2 linked regions of the Marinomonas mediterranea MMB-1 genome follow. The protein of the gene in region 1 interacts with the protein of each later gene in a pairwise test. Links are inferred from orthologs where the notes say so. Each region holds a gene or a part of one and is shown on either strand. Other genes may lie near its edges. The genes, in order: ribD and accC.

The links.
Region 2: the proteins of ribD (region 1) and accC interact in binary tests that used the Escherichia coli proteins (3 or more experiments, as listed by UniProt). The link is inferred for Marinomonas mediterranea MMB-1 from one-to-one orthologs.

The regions. Positions count from the first base shown.
Region 1 is NC_015276.1:519,334-526,917, forward strand. What follows is about bases 3,425-6,275. They hold ribD (bifunctional diaminohydroxyphosphoribosylaminopyrimidine deaminase/5-amino-6-(5-phosphoribosylamino)uracil reductase RibD), read left to right. Parts: upstream 3,425-4,199; coding sequence 4,200-5,351; downstream 5,352-6,275. Other genes in these bases: MARME_RS02490 (DMT family transporter), read right to left, coding at 3,425-3,594; nrdR (transcriptional regulator NrdR), read left to right, coding at 3,712-4,182; ribBA (bifunctional 3,4-dihydroxy-2-butanone-4-phosphate synthase/GTP cyclohydrolase II), read left to right, coding at 5,434-6,275. In the rest of the region: MARME_RS02480 (methyl-accepting chemotaxis protein), read left to right, coding at 1-817; energy-dependent translational throttle protein EttA, read right to left, coding at 917-2,578; more of MARME_RS02490, read right to left, coding at 2,689-3,424; more of ribBA, read left to right, coding at 6,276-6,588; ribH (6,7-dimethyl-8-ribityllumazine synthase), read left to right, coding at 6,606-7,082; transcription antitermination factor NusB, read left to right, coding at 7,091-7,579. UniProt on the Escherichia coli protein: Converts 2,5-diamino-6-(ribosylamino)-4(3h)-pyrimidinone 5'-phosphate into 5-amino-6-(ribosylamino)-2,4(1h,3h)-pyrimidinedione 5'-phosphate.
Region 2 is NC_015276.1:3,391,304-3,403,906, forward strand. The notes cover bases 3,624-6,452. They hold accC (acetyl-CoA carboxylase biotin carboxylase subunit), read left to right. Parts: upstream 3,624-4,282; coding sequence 4,283-5,623; downstream 5,624-6,452. Other genes in these bases: accB (acetyl-CoA carboxylase biotin carboxyl carrier protein), read left to right, coding at 3,815-4,261; prmA (50S ribosomal protein L11 methyltransferase), read left to right, coding at 5,799-6,452. In the rest of the region: MARME_RS15505 (DUF2333 family protein), read right to left, coding at 1-687; MARME_RS15510 (putative periplasmic lipoprotein), read right to left, coding at 699-1,565; protein-disulfide reductase DsbD, read left to right, coding at 1,653-3,569; more of prmA, read left to right, coding at 6,453-6,686; MARME_RS15535 (DUF3426 domain-containing protein), read left to right, coding at 6,716-8,065; tRNA dihydrouridine synthase DusB, read left to right, coding at 8,347-9,336; DNA-binding transcriptional regulator Fis, read left to right, coding at 9,505-9,783; purH (bifunctional phosphoribosylaminoimidazolecarboxamide formyltransferase/IMP cyclohydrolase), read left to right, coding at 9,871-11,445; purD (phosphoribosylamine--glycine ligase), read left to right, coding at 11,476-12,603. UniProt on the Escherichia coli protein: This protein is a component of the acetyl coenzyme A carboxylase complex; first, biotin carboxylase catalyzes the carboxylation of the carrier protein and then the transcarboxylase transfers the carboxyl group to form malonyl-CoA.

The sequences.
Region 1 (7,584 bases):
TCATTCGTTGGGTGGTATGACGGGAGAGCTTAACAGCGCCTCAAGCCGTACAGCAGGTGTGACAGAAGCCTTGGTTAATGCTTCTAACTCTATTGTGAGTGCCGGACACGAAATGAGTATGGCCAACCAACAAATGTCGGATGTTGCTAGTGAGACAGCAAGTGAGTCGCAAAATTCTAATCAGCTAGCGGAGCAAGGTATCACCGCCGTCAATGGTTCTAACAGTGCAATTAGAAGGTTAGTGCTCGACATTGATGATGCCTTAACAAGATCCGATGAACTGCAAAAAAGCTCTGAAGCCATTGCCTCGGTTCTTGAGGTGATTCGAAATATTGCAGAGCAGACGAATTTATTGGCGCTAAACGCGGCAATAGAAGCGGCTCGTGCCGGTGAACAAGGTCGTGGTTTTGCTGTTGTTGCGGATGAGGTTCGAACGCTTGCTACTCGAACTCAAGACAGTACCAATGAGATCGAATCGATGATTGAGCAGTTAAAAGTTAACGTATCAGAATCGTCTAAAGCGATACAAAACAGTCGTTCCAATGCAGACAAAACCGTATCGAATTTTGATGAAGTAATACGTATATTTGGTTCGTTGCAAGAGTCATTTGGTAAGGTTCAAGAGATGGCTGCGCAAACCGCACAAGCGACACAAGAGCAGGCGATTGTGTCAAATGATATCAATGAGAATTTAAACTCATTGAAAGGGCAGTCTGATGAAGTTCAATCCGTCGCTGACGTGATCCAAACACAATCGACTCAGATCTCAGACCTTTACCAAGCACTGAATGTGCAAGTCGGTAGCTTTAAAGTCTAAGAGCTAAAGTGATGTAAGAACTGGCGAGATTAAAAAAGCGCTTCGGGTGTAAAACCAGAAGCGCTTTTTTATTGCTGAGTTTTAAATACTAAAATTGTATTAAGCGTCAATCTTCTTGTATTTAATACGAGTAGGTGTTGCGTCATTACCGGTACGATTCTTGTAGTCGGCCTCGTATTCCTGATAGTTTCCTTCAAAGAAAACCGCTTTAGAATCACCTTCGTAGGCTAGAATATGAGTCGCGATACGGTCTAGGAACCAACGGTCATGGGAAATCACAATGGCAGCGCCCGGGAAGGCCAATAACGCATCTTCCAATGAACGTAAGGTTTCGACGTCTAGGTCGTTGGTCGGCTCATCCAGTAGCAAGACGTTGCCACCTTCTTTAAGTAACTTAGCCAAGTGCAAGCGGTTACGCTCACCACCAGACAAGTGCTTAACGAATTTCTGTTGATCGGAGCCTTTAAAATTAAAGCGACCAATGTAAGCACGAGCCGGTACTTTGTAGTTGTGAACCGTGATCATGTCTTGACCATCCGAAATTTCTTCGAAGACGGTTTTATCGCCATCTAATTCACGCATTTGGTCAACGTAAGCCAGTTGAACTGTGTCGCCTAAAGTCACGGTTCCAGTATCGGGTTTTTCGGTGCCAGCGATCATTTTAAACAGCGTTGATTTACCGGCTCCGTTACCACCAACGACTCCAACAATCGCGCCTTGTGGTACGACCATGTTGAAGTCTTCTAGTAGCATCTTATGTTCGAAGCTCTTGCTCACGCCTTCGATTTCGATGACTTTAGAACCAAGGCGAGGGCCAGGTGGAATATACAATTCGTTGGTTTCGTTACGATCTTGGAACTCTTGAGAGTTCATTTCTTCGAAACGTGCTAAACGCGCTTTGGACTTAGACTGACGACCTTTGGCGTTTTGACGAACCCATTCAAGCTCAGATTTTATGGCTTTTTGATGGGAGGCTTGTTGTTTGGCTTCTTGTTCCAAACGGGCATCTTTTTGTTCCAACCAAGAAGAGTAGTTACCTTCGTATGGAATACCATGACCACGGTCCAGTTCCAAAATCCAACCCGCCGCATTGTCTAAGAAGTAACGGTCGTGGGTAATGGCGACCACGGTACCAGGGTAATCTTTCAAGAAGCGCTCTAACCAAGCAACGGATTCAGCATCCAAGTGGTTAGTTGGCTCGTCCAGAAGGATCATGTCTGGTTTGTCCAGCAATAGACGACACAGAGCCACACGACGACGTTCACCACCTGAAAGGTGCTCAACATTCGCTTCCCAAGGTGGTAAGCGAAGTGCTTCAGCAGCAACTTCCAAGGCACGTTCTAAATTGTGGCCTTCTTTTGCTTCGATCAAGGCTTCCAATTGACCTTGCTCTTTTGCCAAGGCATCGAAGTCGGCATCGGGTTCTGCGTATTCAGCGTAAACCGCATCTAGGCGTGCCATGGCCTCGATCACATCGGTGAAGGCTTCTTCAACGATACCGCGAACGTTTTTAGTTGGATCAAGGTGAGGTTCTTGTTCCAAGTAGCCGATTTTAATGCCCGGCATCGGACGTGCTTCACCATTATGTTCGGTATCAACGCCTGCCATGATGCGTAGCAGTGTCGATTTACCCGATCCATTTAGACCCAGTACACCGATTTTTGCACCCGGAAAAAAAGAAAGGGAAATGTCTTTGAGGATTTCGCGCTTTGGGGGAACGACTTTCCCAACGCGATTCATGCTGTATACAAACTGAGCCATAAGCGTATGTATGATCCTATAGAATTGAATTGAGTGATTAAGGATTAACTGTATAGGAGAAGAATAGCATAGGCGGCTAGGTACGTGACAGTGTCCGAGGTTCTAATGAATTAGAACCAGATTATCAAAGCCGCGCCTATTACGACGAATATTGCGCCAACCCACGCACCGAGTGCTGGGCGTATTTTGGTTGTTAACCAAAGGCCGGGTAAGACCAAGACGGGGACGGTCGCCGATAGCGTCATCACGATACCAACATTGGCATTGCCTATTCCCCATACCAAAATGCTCATTCCTGTCACCATGCCAAGCGTTGCCATACCCGCTAGTTTAAAAAAGTGCGACACGGGAATGTCACGAAGGGGGCGCAATTCTGGTGAGAGCCTAGGGCGGTTATAAACAAAAAATACCAGTAGTAGGGCAAGCGCACCAACGGTGACACGAAAGGCAGAAACGGCAAACGGGTCGACACCGGCGAGTAAGGCAGGTTTCGCCAGCAGTGCCCCGCTGGCTTGTCCAACGGCACCACCAAAGGCGAGAAGAATACCGACCCAAAGACGACCTTTGGTTTGTTCCCATTCATGAGACGCGCCGCGTTTGCCAAAGAGGATGGCGATGATGACGCCTAATAACACGATGGCGCAGGCTAAAAGCTCCAAGAGCGACAGTGTTTCAGACAAGAACAGCCAACTAAGTAGAATCGACACAGGGGCATTGGTTGCGAAAAGCACACCTGCTCGGCGTGGTCCTAAGCGATGAACCGCATTAAAGAGCATTGTGTCGCCTAGAAAGATGCCGACAAACCCAGATAAAGCCAGCGGCAGCGCATAGTCCCACAGGGTGCTAGAGAAGCGTTGTTGAATGACACAAAGGAAGATCAATATAACACTTGCGATAAAAATGCGCCCGGCATTAAAGCGTGACGTACCAAACTGCTTAATTAAACTGGGTGCCATGAGGCTTGTGACGGTCCAGCATAGCGCGGCAATTAAGCCAGACAATTCGGCCAGTATCATCCGTTTCTATTCCTTAATGTTCACTTTCTATCATAGGGTAGGGTTGATATCATTTGTTTTACAGAAAGGCTCTATTTAAGAAGCCGATATTCGTATCAATTAAATGATGGATAAATCATGCGTTGCCCATTTTGTGGAGCTCAAGATACCAAAGTTCTTGATTCGCGTCTTGTTTCAGAAGGCGCACAGGTTCGGCGACGTCGTACTTGCAACGAGTGCCAAGAGCGTTTTACAACGTTCGAAGTTGCTGAGTTACAGATGCCAAAGTTGATCAAAAGCGATGGTAGCAGAGTCCCTTTTGACGATGAAAAGCTGCGTCAGGGGATTCTTAAATCGATTGAAAAAAGACCCGTTAGTATCGAAGACGTAGAAACGGCAATCGCTCGAATTAAAGAAAAGATGCAAGCTACAGGTGAGCGAGAGATTGCTTCTCGATGGTTAGGAGAAGCGGTAATGGATCAATTAAAGCGACTTGATCAAGTCGCGTATGTGCGTTTTGCTTCTGTATATCGCAGTTTTAAAGACATTAGTGAATTCCGTGAAGAGATCGAGCGTCTTGAAAGTGGTAATCCTAAAAAAGAAGCCTAATTGGCGAGCTTAAAATAATGAGTGATGAAATGCAGAAACACACTGAATATATGAGTCAAGCAGTCCAGTTGGCTAAAAAAGGGTTATACACCACTCATCCGAATCCTAGAGTGGGATGTGTCATTGTAAAAGATGATCGAATTATCGGAGAAGGCTTCCATGCGCGCGCGGGTGAAGGGCATGCTGAAGTGAATGCGCTTGCTAGCGCCATGGAAAGTGTGGAAGGCGCGACCGCGTATGTAACCTTGGAGCCTTGTAGCCATCAGGGAAAAACGCCACCGTGTGCCGATGCGCTGATAAAAGCTGGCATCGCCGTCGTTGTTTACGGTATGCAAGATCCGAATCCACAAGTAGCAGGCCGTGGTTTGGCGAAACTGGAAAAAGCGGGTGTGCAGGTAATTGGACCAGTATTAGAAAACGAATGTGAGCGCCTAAACCTTGGCTTCAATAAACGTATGCGCGAAGGCTTGCCCTATATTCGACTAAAAATGGCGATGAGTTTAGACGGTCGAACGGCCATGGAATCCGGCGAAAGCCAGTGGATTACAGGATCTGCCGCACGTCTTGATGTTCAGCGACTTCGAGCTCAAAGTGATGCGATAGTGACCGGAATTGGTTCGGTTATTCTCGATAATCCAAGTATGACGGTTCGAATTGATTCTGATGATCAAGAGGTCGATTCGAAATCAGTGCGTCAACCTTTGCGTGTGATCATGGATACTGCGCTGTCGATTCCTCCCGAAGCGAAGATTCTAAAACCAGGCAAAGAAGCGCTGATGTTTTGTGTCGAAGAAGACATTGAGCAAGAACACTTTGATGCACTGAAGAAAACGGGGGTGAATATTGAATTCGCGCCGGTTGGTGAAGATGGTCGAATGGATTTGATCGAATGCATGGGGTTGCTTGCTGATCAGGGCATTAACGAAGTGCTGGTGGAGACAGGAGCGGAATTGGCTGGCGCGTTTTTACGAGAAGGTTTAGTTGATGAACTTGTTGTGTACGTCGCGCCAAAGTTGTTGGGGTCAGACGCGAGACCGTTAATGCGCCTACCGATTGACGTGATGAAGGATGCGGTTGAACTAGAATTGGAGTCAGTTCGCTCCGTGGGGAATGACCTTAAGATGGTGTATTTTCCAAAGTACCTTGAAGAGGATGCTTTAGAGGAATAATCGTTATCCTCGTTCAGATCAAGGTCTGCGCTCAATAATTGAACTATAGTGCTATTAACGAGTGTACAAAGAAGACGTGAAAATGGCTCTGAATTTAATCGATGAAATTTTAGCGGATCTACGTCAGGGTAAGATGGTTATTCTGATGGATGATGAGGACCGCGAAAACGAGGGTGATATTATCGTTCCGGCGGAGTGCGTAACGCCAGACATTATTAATTTTATGGCGGTGCACGCGCGTGGACTGATTTGTTTGACGCTGACACCTGAGCGCTGTCAGCAATTAAACTTGCCTCTCATGGTTAATCAAAACGGCACGGTTTACAGTACAAACTTCACGCTGTCCATTGAGGCGGCAGAAGGGGTGACGACCGGCATTTCTGCTGCAGACCGAGCATTAACCGTAAAACGTGCGGTAATGGCAAATGCATTGCCAGAAGACATTGTTCAGCCTGGGCATGTTTTTCCTTTAATGGCGAAACCTGGTGGGGTATTGAGTCGAGCAGGTCATACCGAAGCTGGGTGCGATTTAGCGCGAATGGCGGGCTATGAAGCGGCTTCTGTCATCGTTGAGGTCATTAATGATGATGGAACAATGGCAAGAAGGTCAGATTTAGAAAAGTTTGCCGAGAAACATGGAATAAAAATTGGTACAATCGCCGACCTGATACACTATCGCACGCTAAATGAAACAACCGTAGTTCGAGAGTCCGAACAAGTGGTAAGTACAGAGGCGGGCGATTTTAATCTGATCACCTACCGAGACACCGTACAAAACCTGTCCCATTTGGCTTTTGTCAAAGGAGAACCCAGTGATGCTGAGCCGACCTTGGTTCGAGTACACGTGGCAGATCCTGCACGGGATTTTGCAAATATAGTGCGAGAAGGATGTCCTCCTAGTTGGACGATGTCAAGCGCACTGCAGTACATTGCAAAACAAGGTGAAGGGGTTGTTGTACTGGTTGATGTGTCGGAGAAGCAGACGGATTTGGCGATGAATTTTACATCAGCATTAACGCCTCAAACGGTTAAAAGTGCTGATAAAAGTGGGTCAGGAACCTACTTAACCGTAGGAACAGGTTCACAAATATTGCGTGATCTGGGTATTCGTAAAATGCGGCTGCTTAGTTCGCCTAAAAAGTTCTCTCTCACGGGCTTTGATTTAGAAGCCGTGGAGTTTATTCCGTACTCATCCTATATAGGTTCTGACGGTCTATCTGATAGCAATGAAACGTAATTGAGAGTGAGGCAGATATGAGCGATATTAAAACTTATGAAGGCCATTTCTCTGCACCAGGCGCGAAGTTTGCGTTGGTCGTAGGGCGCTTTAACAGCTATGTTGTAGAAAGCTTAAAAGACGGGGCCATTGATACCTTAGTTCGTCACGGGATAAACAAAGAAGACATAACAGTAGTTTATGCGCCAGGTGCTTTTGAAATCCCAATAGTGATTAAAAAAGTTGCCGAGAAGAAACAATTCGATGCCATTATTGCACTGGGGGCCGTCATACGCGGCGGGACACCTCACTTTGAATACGTTGCTGGTGAATGTGTTAAAGGGTTAGGGCAGTTGGCATTAGAGTTTGATATTCCGGTATCGTTTGGCGTATTGACAGTAGACACGATTGAGCAGGCAATAGAACGAGCAGGAACAAAAGCAGGAAATAAAGGCAGCGAAGCTGCTTTGTCTGCTCTTGAAACTGTGGCGGTTTTGCGCAGCTTAGAAGACTGAGGCATAGAATGAGCGATTTGGATAAGTCCAATACACAACCGAAAAAAGCAAAGAAACCATCGCGTTCGCAATTGCGCAGCGCGTCACGTGGATTAGCTTTGCAAGCCATTTACCAATGGCAAATGAATCATTCCGCAGTGAATGAAATTGAGACGCAATTTACGCTTGAGCAAGACATGAGCGCGTGCGATAAAGTGTACTTCCGCGATTTGTTGCAAGGCGTTACTGCAAAAGCAAAAGAGTTGGATTCTCTTTTCGAAGAGTTACTAGACCGTGCTTTATCGGAACTAGACGCAATTGAACTTGCCGTGTTGCGTATAGGTTCATACGAATTAGCGCACCGTCTTGACGTTCCATATCGCGTTGCAATTAACGAAAGTGTTGAATTGGCGAAGTCATTTGGTGCCAGTGAAAGTCACAAATACGTGAACGGTATTTTGGACAAACTTGCACAACGTGTTCGTCGTGAAGAGATTGCTGCACGACGTAATGGATAACGTCT
Region 2 (12,603 bases), 2.9 Mb from region 1 along the record:
ATCCGTATTTTCACGCACCTTAGTCACACTTGCAGACAGACGCTGAGAGAGTGAACCTAATCGCGTCGATACGTCTGATAGCCAATCACGTAGGTTATCGGCGCGCGCGTAAAATTGCGCATTTGACTCAGACTTGTTCGCTAAACGATCCAAATACTCGAGTAATTCATCATTACCTTTTTGGTATTCACTCTCACTTGAAGGCAACGCCCAACTCTTATTGTCAAAGTTGAACTGAGGCTCAGCCACTTTTAAATTCACATCTTCGGTCGATTGAGATTGCGATCGACTAAATTCCTTTCTCAATGCGCGCGCAAGATCACGCGCCTGAACCAATACACCAAATTCCCAAGCAGGCATATTATCCATAAAGACACCTGGAGGCATGATGTCATTTGTAATGAAACCGCCCGGCTTCTCAAGCAACGTATCAACCATCTCATAGAGTGTATTTGTCGTGGTATAACCCACCGCTAGTTTCTTGCTATTGTTTAAATAACCCCGCTCTTCTGCGCGTGCTTTCGCGGCTGCAACGACGTCAAATTCACTCGGCGCTTGGCTCCAATAGAATCCAAGCCCCCCAATGAGTAATACAATAACTAACAGACCCGCGACTGCGCCTTTGCCTATACCTGACAAATTATCGGTATGCTTCCAAAACGCAATGCGATCAATAAAATTCGCCATGCAATTGCTTCCTAATGTGGTTTAAGTTCTATTGAATAATCAGTTCGATGATGAATCATCGCCCTTACTCTAAATTCTGGCGTACGACTGTTAACAATTTGATAAATCGTTCGCGCCTCTTTATCGTTTGCCCAATTAATAACCAGGCGCTCTTGCTTCGCTGCTACTCTATCTATAATAGGTTGCATTTTTGCAAGAATCTCCTCTTCACTCAATCTAAATAGATTGGGAGGTAAATAGTAGCGGTTCGACACAATAGGGTTATTTCCATTTACCATGCTCGCTCTCTTACGTTTTAACTCACGCTCTTCACTGGATATTTGAGTTTCAGTCTCAGATATCAATGGATCTTGCGTGTTGACCGATTTTGCATTTTCCAAATAACGATAAGCGGTACGATATTGATGATTGGACGCCGCTGATTGCGCCCAATCTACATACGTTTCAACTATCTTAGCCAGCCCCTGTGTTGCATAGTAATTACTAGGTTCTCTTCCAAGCGCTGCCTGATAATAAAGGTTGGCGTTATCGTGTTCTGGCGTTAATAGTCGCTTTTTATCGTAGGCAACACCCGCTAAATACAGCAAGCGGTTCACTATTTCATCTTTGCTTTTTACGATTTCTCTCGACTGAGCACGTGAGTCTACATCAGCTTGAACGGCGTCACCTTCGACCGCATCAGTGGCAGTCGACTTTTCTTTATTAGAAACATCTTGATTGATCGTATCATTTTGCATTTTTTCAACAGAGATTCCGCCATTATTTCCAGAGCCTGACTCAGAAAGTACGGCAGGTTGATTCTCTTTTTGCGTCGGCGTCCCAGCACAGCCTGATAGCAATAAAGCGGTAACTAGGAAATAAAAGTACTTTTTTATCAATTTAGGTCTCTCGTATGGCAACTTTTTATCGCACTGGTAGTCTATAGTGCTGACATTAATATGAAAACTCCCACGACAATTTTTTAAATGACACACTTTTTACGTAGTATTTCTATTTTCCTTTGGCTTATCAGTGCCTCTTTTGCAAACGCATTCGACTTCGGCTCTTCTTTTGGCGCCAATAGCCGCTCAAATAATCCTGAGTTTCTGCCAGTCGAGCAAGCCTTTGTTCTCTCTGTAAACAAGAGAGGGGAGCATCTCATCGCGACCTGGGACATCCAAGATGGGTATTATCTGTACAAACATCAATTAAAACTCAAAGGCCGAGATGGTAACAAATTAACCTTTAGCAATATTCCATCGGGCACACCCAAAACTGACCCTTATTTTGGCGATGTCGAGGTCTACCATAACTCTCTTTCAGTCGATATATCACCCGTAGGTGACCTCGAAAATGGAACCGAGCTAGAAGCCTTAATTGGGTTTCAAGGGTGTGCAGAACGAGGATTGTGCTACCCGCCACAATCTTCACCTATTTATTTTACCGTAACCCAATCGGACTCTGGCGTATCGAAAGCGCCTCTCTCTATAAACAACGAGAGTACAAACGACGCAAAGGCAGAGAAACCAATTGAGCAGAACAGCCTTCAGACAAAAGCATCAACACCAGAACCCTCTATCGCGGCCAATGTTATTGACCACTTAACAAACGACTCCTGGATGGCAAGCTTAGCTATCATGTTTGGCTTAGGGTTACTTTTGTCATTGACGCCTTGTGTTCTGCCAATGATCCCGATTGTCAGTGCTATTGTAGTGGGCACCAAGTCATCTGCTTTAAAAGGTCTTGCTCTGTCAGCCGTGTATGTAATTTCAATGGCACTTACTTATGCTGCCATCGGCGCTTTGGCAGGACTTTTCGGAACACAACTAAACCTACAAGCCACCCTTCAAAGCCCCTTCATCATTTCAATCAGTGCGTTTCTTTTTCTTCTTTTAAGCTTGGCAATGTTTGGAGTTTACGAAATAAGGTTACCCGCTTTTATTACAGACCGATTGCAATCTTATTCGACTAAGCTTGAATCAAACTCTCAACGCGCTTCACTATCACAATATGCTGCCGTGGCTTTATCAGGCGTCATTGCCACGCTCATCGTGTCACCGTGTGTGTCCGCACCACTTGCAGGAGTCGTACTCTACATCAGCAGCTCAGGCGACAGTGTGTATGGCGCTGTAATGTTATTCACGATGGCGCTTGGCATGGGTGTGCCATTGCTGCTAGTCGGCTTTTTCGGGGCCAGCATCCTTCCTAAAAACGGAGATTGGCTGAACGACATCAAATCCATTATGGGATTCGGCCTGCTTGGCGTGGCTATTTGGCTGCTATCAAGATACTTAGATGGACAATTAAGTGTCTTACTCTGGGCTATCTTCTTCTTAATGCTTACTTCCTACTTCATTCATAGGTCTGTTTCAATCCAGTCTCACCCTATACGCTGGTTCTGTGCTCTCATCTCTGGTGTGATGGGCATTAGCCTTGCTATAGGTGCGTTAAGTGGTGCTCGCAATCCCATTGAGCCATTTGAAACGCTAACGAGCTCCAGTACCGCAATAACTGAAAGCCGTGACGTCCCGTACGCGGTGACCATTGGCTCACTAACAGAACTACAAAAAATAAAAATGGACTATCAAGGAAGCCCCATTGTATTGGATCTCTACGCGGACTGGTGCATTAGCTGTAAAGTAATAGAAGAAGAAATATTCAAATCGACTGACGTCATGCCATATTGGAGCCATATCAAAATAGTGCGAGTTGATGTTACTGACAATACACAAGACAACAAACAATTAATGCAACATCTGAATTTATTTGGACCGCCCTCTCTCATTTTTATAAACCGTAAAGGGCAAGAAGAAGCACAACTTAAAATCATTGGCGAACCGACTAAAACAGAGGTCATTCAGCGACTACAGTTACTCTCAACAACACAGCAAAGTTTACAGTAGATCAATTTATAACCTCAAAATATAGTTTTAGCATATTTACCGACAAAACTGGACATTTTCGCGTATTTTAACGATAATTTACGGTCAAATAACCCAGAGAAATATATCAAATTACGAATCACCGTTTAATCAAGGACGTAATTTGATGCACAAGGTAATGCCGTTCTCGACGTTAACAAAATTTACTTTAAAGCCTGATCCTTATTATTGGGCGTTTCATACAATACGACAGAAAGAGTACCATCATGGACATTCGTAAAATTAAAAAACTAATCGAGCTTCTTGAAGAATCCAACGTTTACGAAATCGAGATTAAAGAAGGCGAAGAAGCCGTTCGCATTAGTCGCGGTGGCGCTCCAGTTCAAGTTGCTACCGTTGCAGCTCCTGCTCCCGTAGCCGCTGCGCCCGCTGCAGCTCCTGCTCCCGTTGCTCAAGACGCTGCGCCTGCTGAAATTTCAGGCCATGCAGTAAAATCTCCAATGGTAGGTACTTTCTACCAAGCATCTGCTCCTGGTGCGAAAGCATTTGTTGAAGTTGGCCAGAAAGTAAATGTTGGCGACACTATTTGTATCGTTGAAGCAATGAAGATGATGAACCAAATTGAAGCGGACAAAGCAGGCACAATTGGTGCTATCTTGGCCGAAGACGGCGAACCTGTTGAATTTGATCAACCTCTTGTAACAATTGTTTAATTCACAGCTATAGGTTTTATCATGCTTGATAAGGTATTGATCGCAAACCGAGGCGAAATTGCACTTCGAATTCTTCGTGCATGTAAAGAGCTCGGTATTAAAACAGTTGCAGTACATTCAAAAATAGACCGCGACCTACTTCATGTGCGTTTGGCAGACGAAACAATTTGTATCGGCCCGAACCCATCCAAAGACAGCTACTTGAATATCCCTGCTCTAATTAGCGCCGCTGAATTGACGGATACCTCTGCTATCCACCCAGGTTATGGTTTCCTTGCTGAAAATGCAGACTTTGCAGAGCAAGTTGAAAACTCTGGCTTCACATTCATCGGACCAAAAGCAGAAACTATTCGCTTAATGGGCGATAAAGTTTCCGCTATCAAAGCCATGAAAGCAGCAGGCGTACCTACTGTACCCGGTTCAAATGGCCCTGTACCTTCTGATCCAGAAGAGTGCATAAAAATAGCGCGTGAAATTGGGTTCCCTGTGATCGTAAAAGCGGCTGCCGGTGGCGGCGGTCGAGGAATGCGAGTTGTTCACAATGAAGCAAGCCTCTTAAAGTCCATTAGTATCACTCAGTCTGAAGCAGGCTCATACTTCGGCGACAGCACGGTTTATATGGAAAAATTCCTACAAAACCCTCGCCATGTCGAAGTTCAAGTCATCGCCGATGGTCAAGGCAATGCCGTTCACCTTTATGACCGCGATTGTTCTTTACAACGCCGTCACCAAAAAGTTTTGGAAGAAGCGCCTGCGCCAATGCTTGATCCAGAATCACGAGCACAATGCCTACAAGCCTGTGTAGACGCGTGTATTAAGATTGGATATCGTGGCGCCGGCACCTTTGAATTCTTATATGAAGATGGTGGTTTCTACTTCATTGAGATGAACACTCGTGTTCAGGTAGAGCACCCTGTTACTGAAATGGTAACAGGTGTCGATATCGTCAAGGAACAGTTGCGAATTGCCTCTGGACAACCTCTTTCTATTAAACAAGAAGACGTTAAGATCAAAGGCCACGCTGTTGAAGCTCGAATCAACGCTGAAGACCCTAAAACCTTTATGCCAAGTCCCGGAAAGGTGAATTACTTCCACGCTCCCGGCGGCATGGGTGTTCGCGTAGATTCACACCTCTACAGCGGTTATTTGGTGCCACCTACCTATGACTCTATGATCGCTAAGATCATCTGTCACGCAGACAGCCGAGAGCTTGCTCTTAAACGATTGTCTGTGGCGCTTGATGAGACATTTGTAGACGGCATCAAAACGAATATCGCTCTACAGCAGGATCTTGCAACGGATCCGAACTTTATCGAAGGTGGCGTTAACATCCACTACCTTGAAAAGAAACTCGGTCTATAATTTATTGACCACTGTTGAATTACATCGTAATGTAACCAGACAGTTTGAGCTTCAAGACGCATCAAAACATAAGTTGTGATGCGTCTTTTCTATTTCCTTCTCATATACCGATTATAAACAAGCTCATTACTTCAGTCTTATATCGGGAAAAGTACACTTAGGACGATTCACTTTTATGTCTTGGCTACAGATTCGCATCCACACCACACCAGACCATGTCCCCGCTTTTGAAGATTCTCTTTTAGAATGTGGCGCTATGGTGGTGACTTTTGAAGATGTATATGATGATCCCGTCTACGAGCCTGATTTAAACACTACCCCTTTGTGGAAACACACTAAGGTCACTGGCCTATTTGAGGCTGACTCCGATATCGAACACATCCGCCCAGTGATAGAACACTGTGCTGAAAAACTAGGGCAAACAGACATCGATCTAAAAATTGAAATTCTCGAAGATAAAGACTGGATTCGAGAATGGATGGATAACTACCATCCTATCAAATTTGGAAATCGACTTTGGGTTTGTCCAACATGGCGAGAAGTGCCAGATGAAGATGCGATCACCCTGATGCTCGATCCAGGTCTAGCATTTGGAACCGGCACTCACCCAACAACGGCGCTGTGCTTGGAATGGCTAGACAGCGTTGATTGCAAAGATAAAACGATTATTGACTATGGCTGCGGCTCTGGCATTTTAGGTGTTGCAGGACTTTTACTCGGCGCTAAACAAATGATTGGTATCGATATCGACCCACAAGCCGTTGAAGCAACCCGTGCAAATGCAGAACGAAATAATATAGAATCTTCAAAATATGAAGTAAAACTTCCACCGTACGACTCCGATTTGCAAGCTGATTTAGTCGTTGCGAATATTCTAGCAGGGCCTTTGGCTGAGCTTTCCTCAACTATTTCTGCAACCGTAAAAACAGGCGGAAAACTAGCGCTTTCCGGTGTACTAGCAAATCAAGCAGAAGATGTTGTTGAAGCGTACAAGCCTTGGTTTGACATAGAAAGTGTTGTCGAAAAAGAAGAGTGGATTCGAATTGTTGCCACGAAAAAATAGCAAGATAGAAAAGGAAGGCGTTCGTCGAAATGGCTGGTAATTTCATTACTCGTTGTCCAAAATGCTCTACTGCATTTCGTGTAACCGATGATGTTTTAAAGATGGCTGCTGGAAAAGTTCGATGCGGCCAGTGCTTCCATATATTCGAAGCACAAGCAGCGACGCCCTCTGCACCACCTTCTCTTTCTAAAGCACCCTCCAATGACGACTCTACGTCAAAGACAGCAAACAATAATCAGAACTCACCTGAGCTAGCTGACTCTGGCCAACAAAAGCAACCCGCACAGAAAGACAATTCACATGCAAACAGTCCGCCTCTATTTACGGCAGCGGACGAAGAGATTGTTAACCCTAACTGGTTAAATACTCTCTTTAAAGAAGACGACCTTGAGTTAGTGAGCGAACCACCAAAGGATGACTTCAAAATTGCACCGCTCGAAAGCGAGCAGTTCAACACAGGCATATCGCAACAGGCTCGTCCTCAAGGAAACACAAGAACAAACTCTAACGATGAGCCTGCACCTTGGGAATTAGAGCTTGCTGAAATCGAAGCCAATTTAAGCAGCCCATCGACAACAAAGCGTATTTCTGGGAGCGACACTTCTCAGAGCACACTAGAACCCTCACCAGAGCCACTAGCTCGCTCAAAAAACGCACAACTCAATAGAAATGTAAGCTCACAGCCCGACCGAGCCTCTAACGAAGCTTCTGAAAACGACGAGCCTGATTATATGCAAGCCCTACATTCGCTAGCGCAAAATGTATCAGATCAGACACCAAAGTTAAGTAATGGCCAGCTCGAACTGCAAGAATCAATGAGCTCAATCGCTGCAACAAACAGCCTCGCTCAGCTTGTGGAAGAGGAGCCGACAACAACTCAGATAAAGAGCAAGCGCACGCTCCTTTGGTTCCTTGGCGTTGTAATTGGCATTGTCATATTGGCGAGCCAAGTATTGACTCACTTCTTTGATCAAGGAAGTCGTTCTGAACAATTTAGAGGACTTTATCGCACCGCGTGTACCTATATAGGGTGCGCTCTCCCAGCCTTTGAAAATGTAACTGCGATTTCTATTCAACATGTTCGAATTCAAAGCCATCCACAAAAACCAAATGCATTACTGGTCAATGCGATCATGACAAATACGAGCGCGTACGCTCAGCCTATGCCTAAAATTGCACTTGAGTTTTACGATCTAAATGGCTCACCTGTTGCCGCAAGGCTGTTCGCACCAGAGAGCTACTTACATAGAGATTTTCTCGACATAACCTACATGCCACCAAACACCCCTATTCACTTAGTTATTCCGATTGTTGACCCGGGGGCGAGTGCTGTTACGCATGAACTTAAAGTGTATTCATCGGATACAAGATCGTACTAAGCGTGTACTTTAGGCAAAGCGTGTACTTTAGGCAAAAGTCACTGGATCGCAACTGCCGAATACCATCTATCTTAATCGTGTAAGAAAGACTAATAATTGGCTAAAGAAAGACTTAGAAGCGTGCCCAACAGCCAAATCCTTCGATAAGATGCAAATAAGAACAAAAAATAGCCAATTTTTGCATTGTCAAGACTTCAAAAAAACAATTCCCATAGGTATTATTCTCGCCCGCTCGACAGAGTTACAGATCTTTAACATTTGATTCAGTTTTCAGGAGCAATATGGCTTTCGCTATTGGCTCATACAATATAGATAGGCCCGTTATTCTAGCGCCGATGGCTGGCGTAACAGACCTACCATTTCGACGCCTTTGTTATCAACAGGGTGCTGGTTTAGTTGTATCTGAAATGGTGACCTCTGACGTACGGCTTTGGAATTCCACAAAGAGCAAGCATAGACTCGTTCATGACAAAGAAATCCAGCCACGATCAGTTCAAATTGCAGGTGCAAATGCTGAGATGATGGTTGAAGCGGCACAAAAAAATGTCGAATTGGGCGCTCAAATTATCGACATCAATATGGGTTGTCCCGCGAAAAAAGTGCTGAACAAAGCTGCGGGCTCTGCGCTACTGAAAGACGAATCACTTGTCCAAGACATACTTAAATCTGTAGTTGATAGTGTAGAAGTACCCGTTACATTAAAAATTCGTACGGGGTGGTCTTCCGAACAGCGTAATGGCTTGACCATCGCAAAAATTGCAGAAGATTGCGGAATACAAGCATTGGCGGTACACGGCCGAACTCGAGCCTGCAAATTTCAAGGCGAAGCCGAATACGACACCATTGCAGAAATAAAGCAATCCGTCGGCATCCCTGTTTTCGCAAATGGCGACATTACAGATGCACAAACAGCTCAACGTGTAATGACATACACAAAGGCTGACGCTGTCATGATTGGCAGAGCAGCTCAAGGAAGACCTTGGATCTTCAATGAGATAAACCATTACTTGCGTCATGGGGAACTACCTCCTTCGCCAGATATAGAAAGTATCAAAGAAACTGTTGTTGAGCACGTAAAAGCACTGCATCAGTTTTATGGTGAATTTATGGGAATTAGAATTGCACGCAAGCATGTCGGTTGGTATCTAAAAACACTGGCAGATACGAGCTCATTTCGCAGTCTGTTTAATAAAACAGACGATGCAAACGAGCAGTTAGACGTATTGGAAAGTTTTTTTGTTTCTCGCAAGAGCACATCGTTACATATATAAACGACGCGTTCTCAGAAACAAACTTAGTAAAAGGCAGACATTACGTTTTTTTATCGCGGGGACTCCCTGTAATAAAGAGCGCAACGAATGCTTCATATTGAGTTAACACGAGCTTCTTGTATCCTCGTTTTAACTTATATAGTTGGCTTAAATCTAAAAGGTTATTCTGTGGTAGAACAAACACACACTCAAACGTTCCAGTCTGCATCTTCGGAGCAGTCACAAACTCTTCGTGACAACGTAGAAAAGGCTCTTCAAAACTACTTCACTCATTTAGACGGGCAACCTGTTACGGATCTCTACCAATTAGTATTGGCAGAAGTCGAAGCTCCTCTACTTGAGTCTGTTATGAACTACACGAAGGACAATCAGACCAAAGCATCGACTATTCTTGGTTTAAACCGAGGCACATTGCGTAAAAAATTAAAGCAATACGGTATGCTATAGCAAAAAAGGGCGTCTTGGCGCCCTTTTTTCATTTTACCAACTCACTCCCCTTTTATTTATCACGTTAACTAGATTGCGAGAACCACAATGGCAAATCAAAACGTAACCCAAATTAAACGCGCACTAATCAGTGTTTCCGACAAAACAGGCATTGTCGAATTCGCTCGTGAACTAGTCGCACAAAATGTTGAAATTCTTTCGACAGGCGGAACTTACCGTCTATTGTTGGAAAACAGTGTTGCAGCGACGGAAGTATCCGATTACACAGGCTTCCCTGAAATGATGGACGGTCGTGTAAAAACACTTCACCCTAAAGTTCACGGTGGTATTTTGGGACGTAGAGATATCGACGGTGCTGTCATGAAAGAACATGGCATCAACGAAATCGATATGGTTGTTGTTAACCTTTATCCATTTGAAGAAACCATTGCACGCCCAGATTGCGACCTGCCTTTGGCAATTGAAAACATCGATATCGGCGGCCCGACTATGGTTCGCTCTGCGGCCAAAAACCACAAAGATGTTGCTATTGTAGTCTCTCCAGCAAATTACGAAGGCATTATCAACGCGATAAAAACAGACGGTGGTCTGACTTACGATCAACGTTTTGACCTTGCTGTAGAAGCATTCGAGCACACTTCTAACTATGACGGCGCGATCGCAAACTACCTTGGTAAAAAAGTGGAAGGTGGAAGCGAAGACTTCCCACGTACGTTTAATCTTCAGCTAAACAAGCAAGAAGAAATGCGTTACGGTGAAAACCCACATCAAAAAGCGGCGTTTTATGTAGAAGCAAACCCTCAAGAAGCCTCTATAAGCACTGCTAAACAAATTCAGGGGAAAGCACTCTCTTACAACAACATTGCAGACACAGACGCTGCTCTTGAATGTGTTAAGAGCTTTTCTGAAGCCGCTTGCGTTATTGTTAAGCATGCCAACCCTTGTGGTGTTGCGACAGCATCCACTCAGCTTGAAGCGTACGATCTTGCTTTCCAAACAGATCCTACATCTGCATTTGGCGGCATTATCGCATTCAACCAGCCACTAGATGCAGCAACCGCTCAAGCGATTGTTGATCGCCAGTTTGTTGAAGTCATCATCGCACCAAGTGTGAGCGAAGAAGCGAAGCAAGTTGTTTCTGCAAAACAAAATGTGCGACTTCTAGAATGTGGTGAATGGTCCTCAGAAAAACCTACCGCCTTAGACTACAAACGTGTCAATGGTGGTCTTCTTGTTCAAGACCGTGATGACGGTGCGATCACCTTAGACGACCTTAAGGTGGTTTCTAAACGCCAACCTTCTGAGGAAGAATTAAAAGACCTTCTATTTGCTTGGAAAGTTGCAAAATTCGTTAAATCTAATGCCATTGTCTATGCGAAAGCAGGTCAGACAATTGGTGTTGGTGCAGGCCAAATGAGCCGTGTATACAGTGCTAAAATTGCTGGAGTCAAAGCAGCAGATGAAAACCTACAAGTTGAAGGCTCTGTTATGGCATCGGATGCGTTCTTCCCATTCCGTGATGGCATTGATGCAGCAGCTCAAGCGGGCATTACTGCTGTGATTCAACCGGGCGGCTCTATGCGCGATGAAGAAGTGATCGCTGCGGCAGACGAGGCCGGAATGGCGATGGTATTCACTGGCATGCGCCACTTCCGCCACTAAGTTTCATTGCAGGTTTAAAGGAAAGTAAATATGAAAATTCTCATTATCGGTAATGGCGGCCGTGAGCATGCCTTAGCTTGGAAAGCAGCACAATCTCAAAATGTTGAGAAAGTCTTCGTTGCACCAGGCAACGCAGGTACCGCTTTAGAGCAAAAAGTAGAGAACGTTAATATCGGTGTTACTGCTATTGACGAGTTAGTCGCATTTGCAAAAGAAAATAGTATCGGCTTAACCATTGTTGGCCCTGAAGCACCACTTGTAATCGGTGTTGTTGATGCATTTGAAGCCGCTGGCTTAGCTATTTTTGGTCCTTCTGAAGCAGCCGCTCAATTGGAAGGCTCAAAAGCGTTCACTAAAGACTTCCTTGCACGCCACAAGATTCCAACCGCGGAATATGGAAACTTTACAGAGATTGCACCCGCTGTGGCGTACATCAAAGAAAAAGGCGCTCCAATCGTTGTTAAAGCAGATGGTCTTGCCGCAGGTAAAGGCGTTATCCTAGCTCAGACTGAAGCGGAAGCCATTGAAGCTGTTGAAGATATGCTGCAAGGCAACGCGTTTGGTGATGCAGGTCATCGTGTTGTTGTCGAAGAGTTTCTTGTTGGTGAAGAAGCAAGCTTTATCGTCATAGTGGATGGTGAAACCGTTCTGCCTATGGCATCAAGCCAAGACCATAAAGCGCGTGATAATGGTGATACTGGTCCAAATACTGGTGGTATGGGTGCATACTCTCCAGCGCCAGTTGTCACATCTGAAATTCATGAGCGCATTATGAATGAAGTGATCATGCCAACGGTTAAAGGCATGAACGCGGAAGGCAATCGCTACCGTGGTTTCCTATATGCGGGTGTTATGGTTGCTCAAGACGGCACACCTAAAGTGCTTGAGTACAACTGCCGCTTTGGTGACCCTGAGACTCAGCCGATTATGATGCGTCTTCGCTCCGACCTAGTTGAAATGTGTCTTGCTGCGATTAATGGAACACTTGACTCAGTTCACACAGATTGGGATCCAAGAGCCAGTTTGGGTGTCGTTTTAGCTGCGGGTGGTTACCCTGCAAGCTACAACAAAGGTGATATTATTACAGGGCACGATGCAACACTGCCAGCGCACCAAAAAGTCTTCCATGCAGGCACAACCGACAAAGAAGGCCAAGTC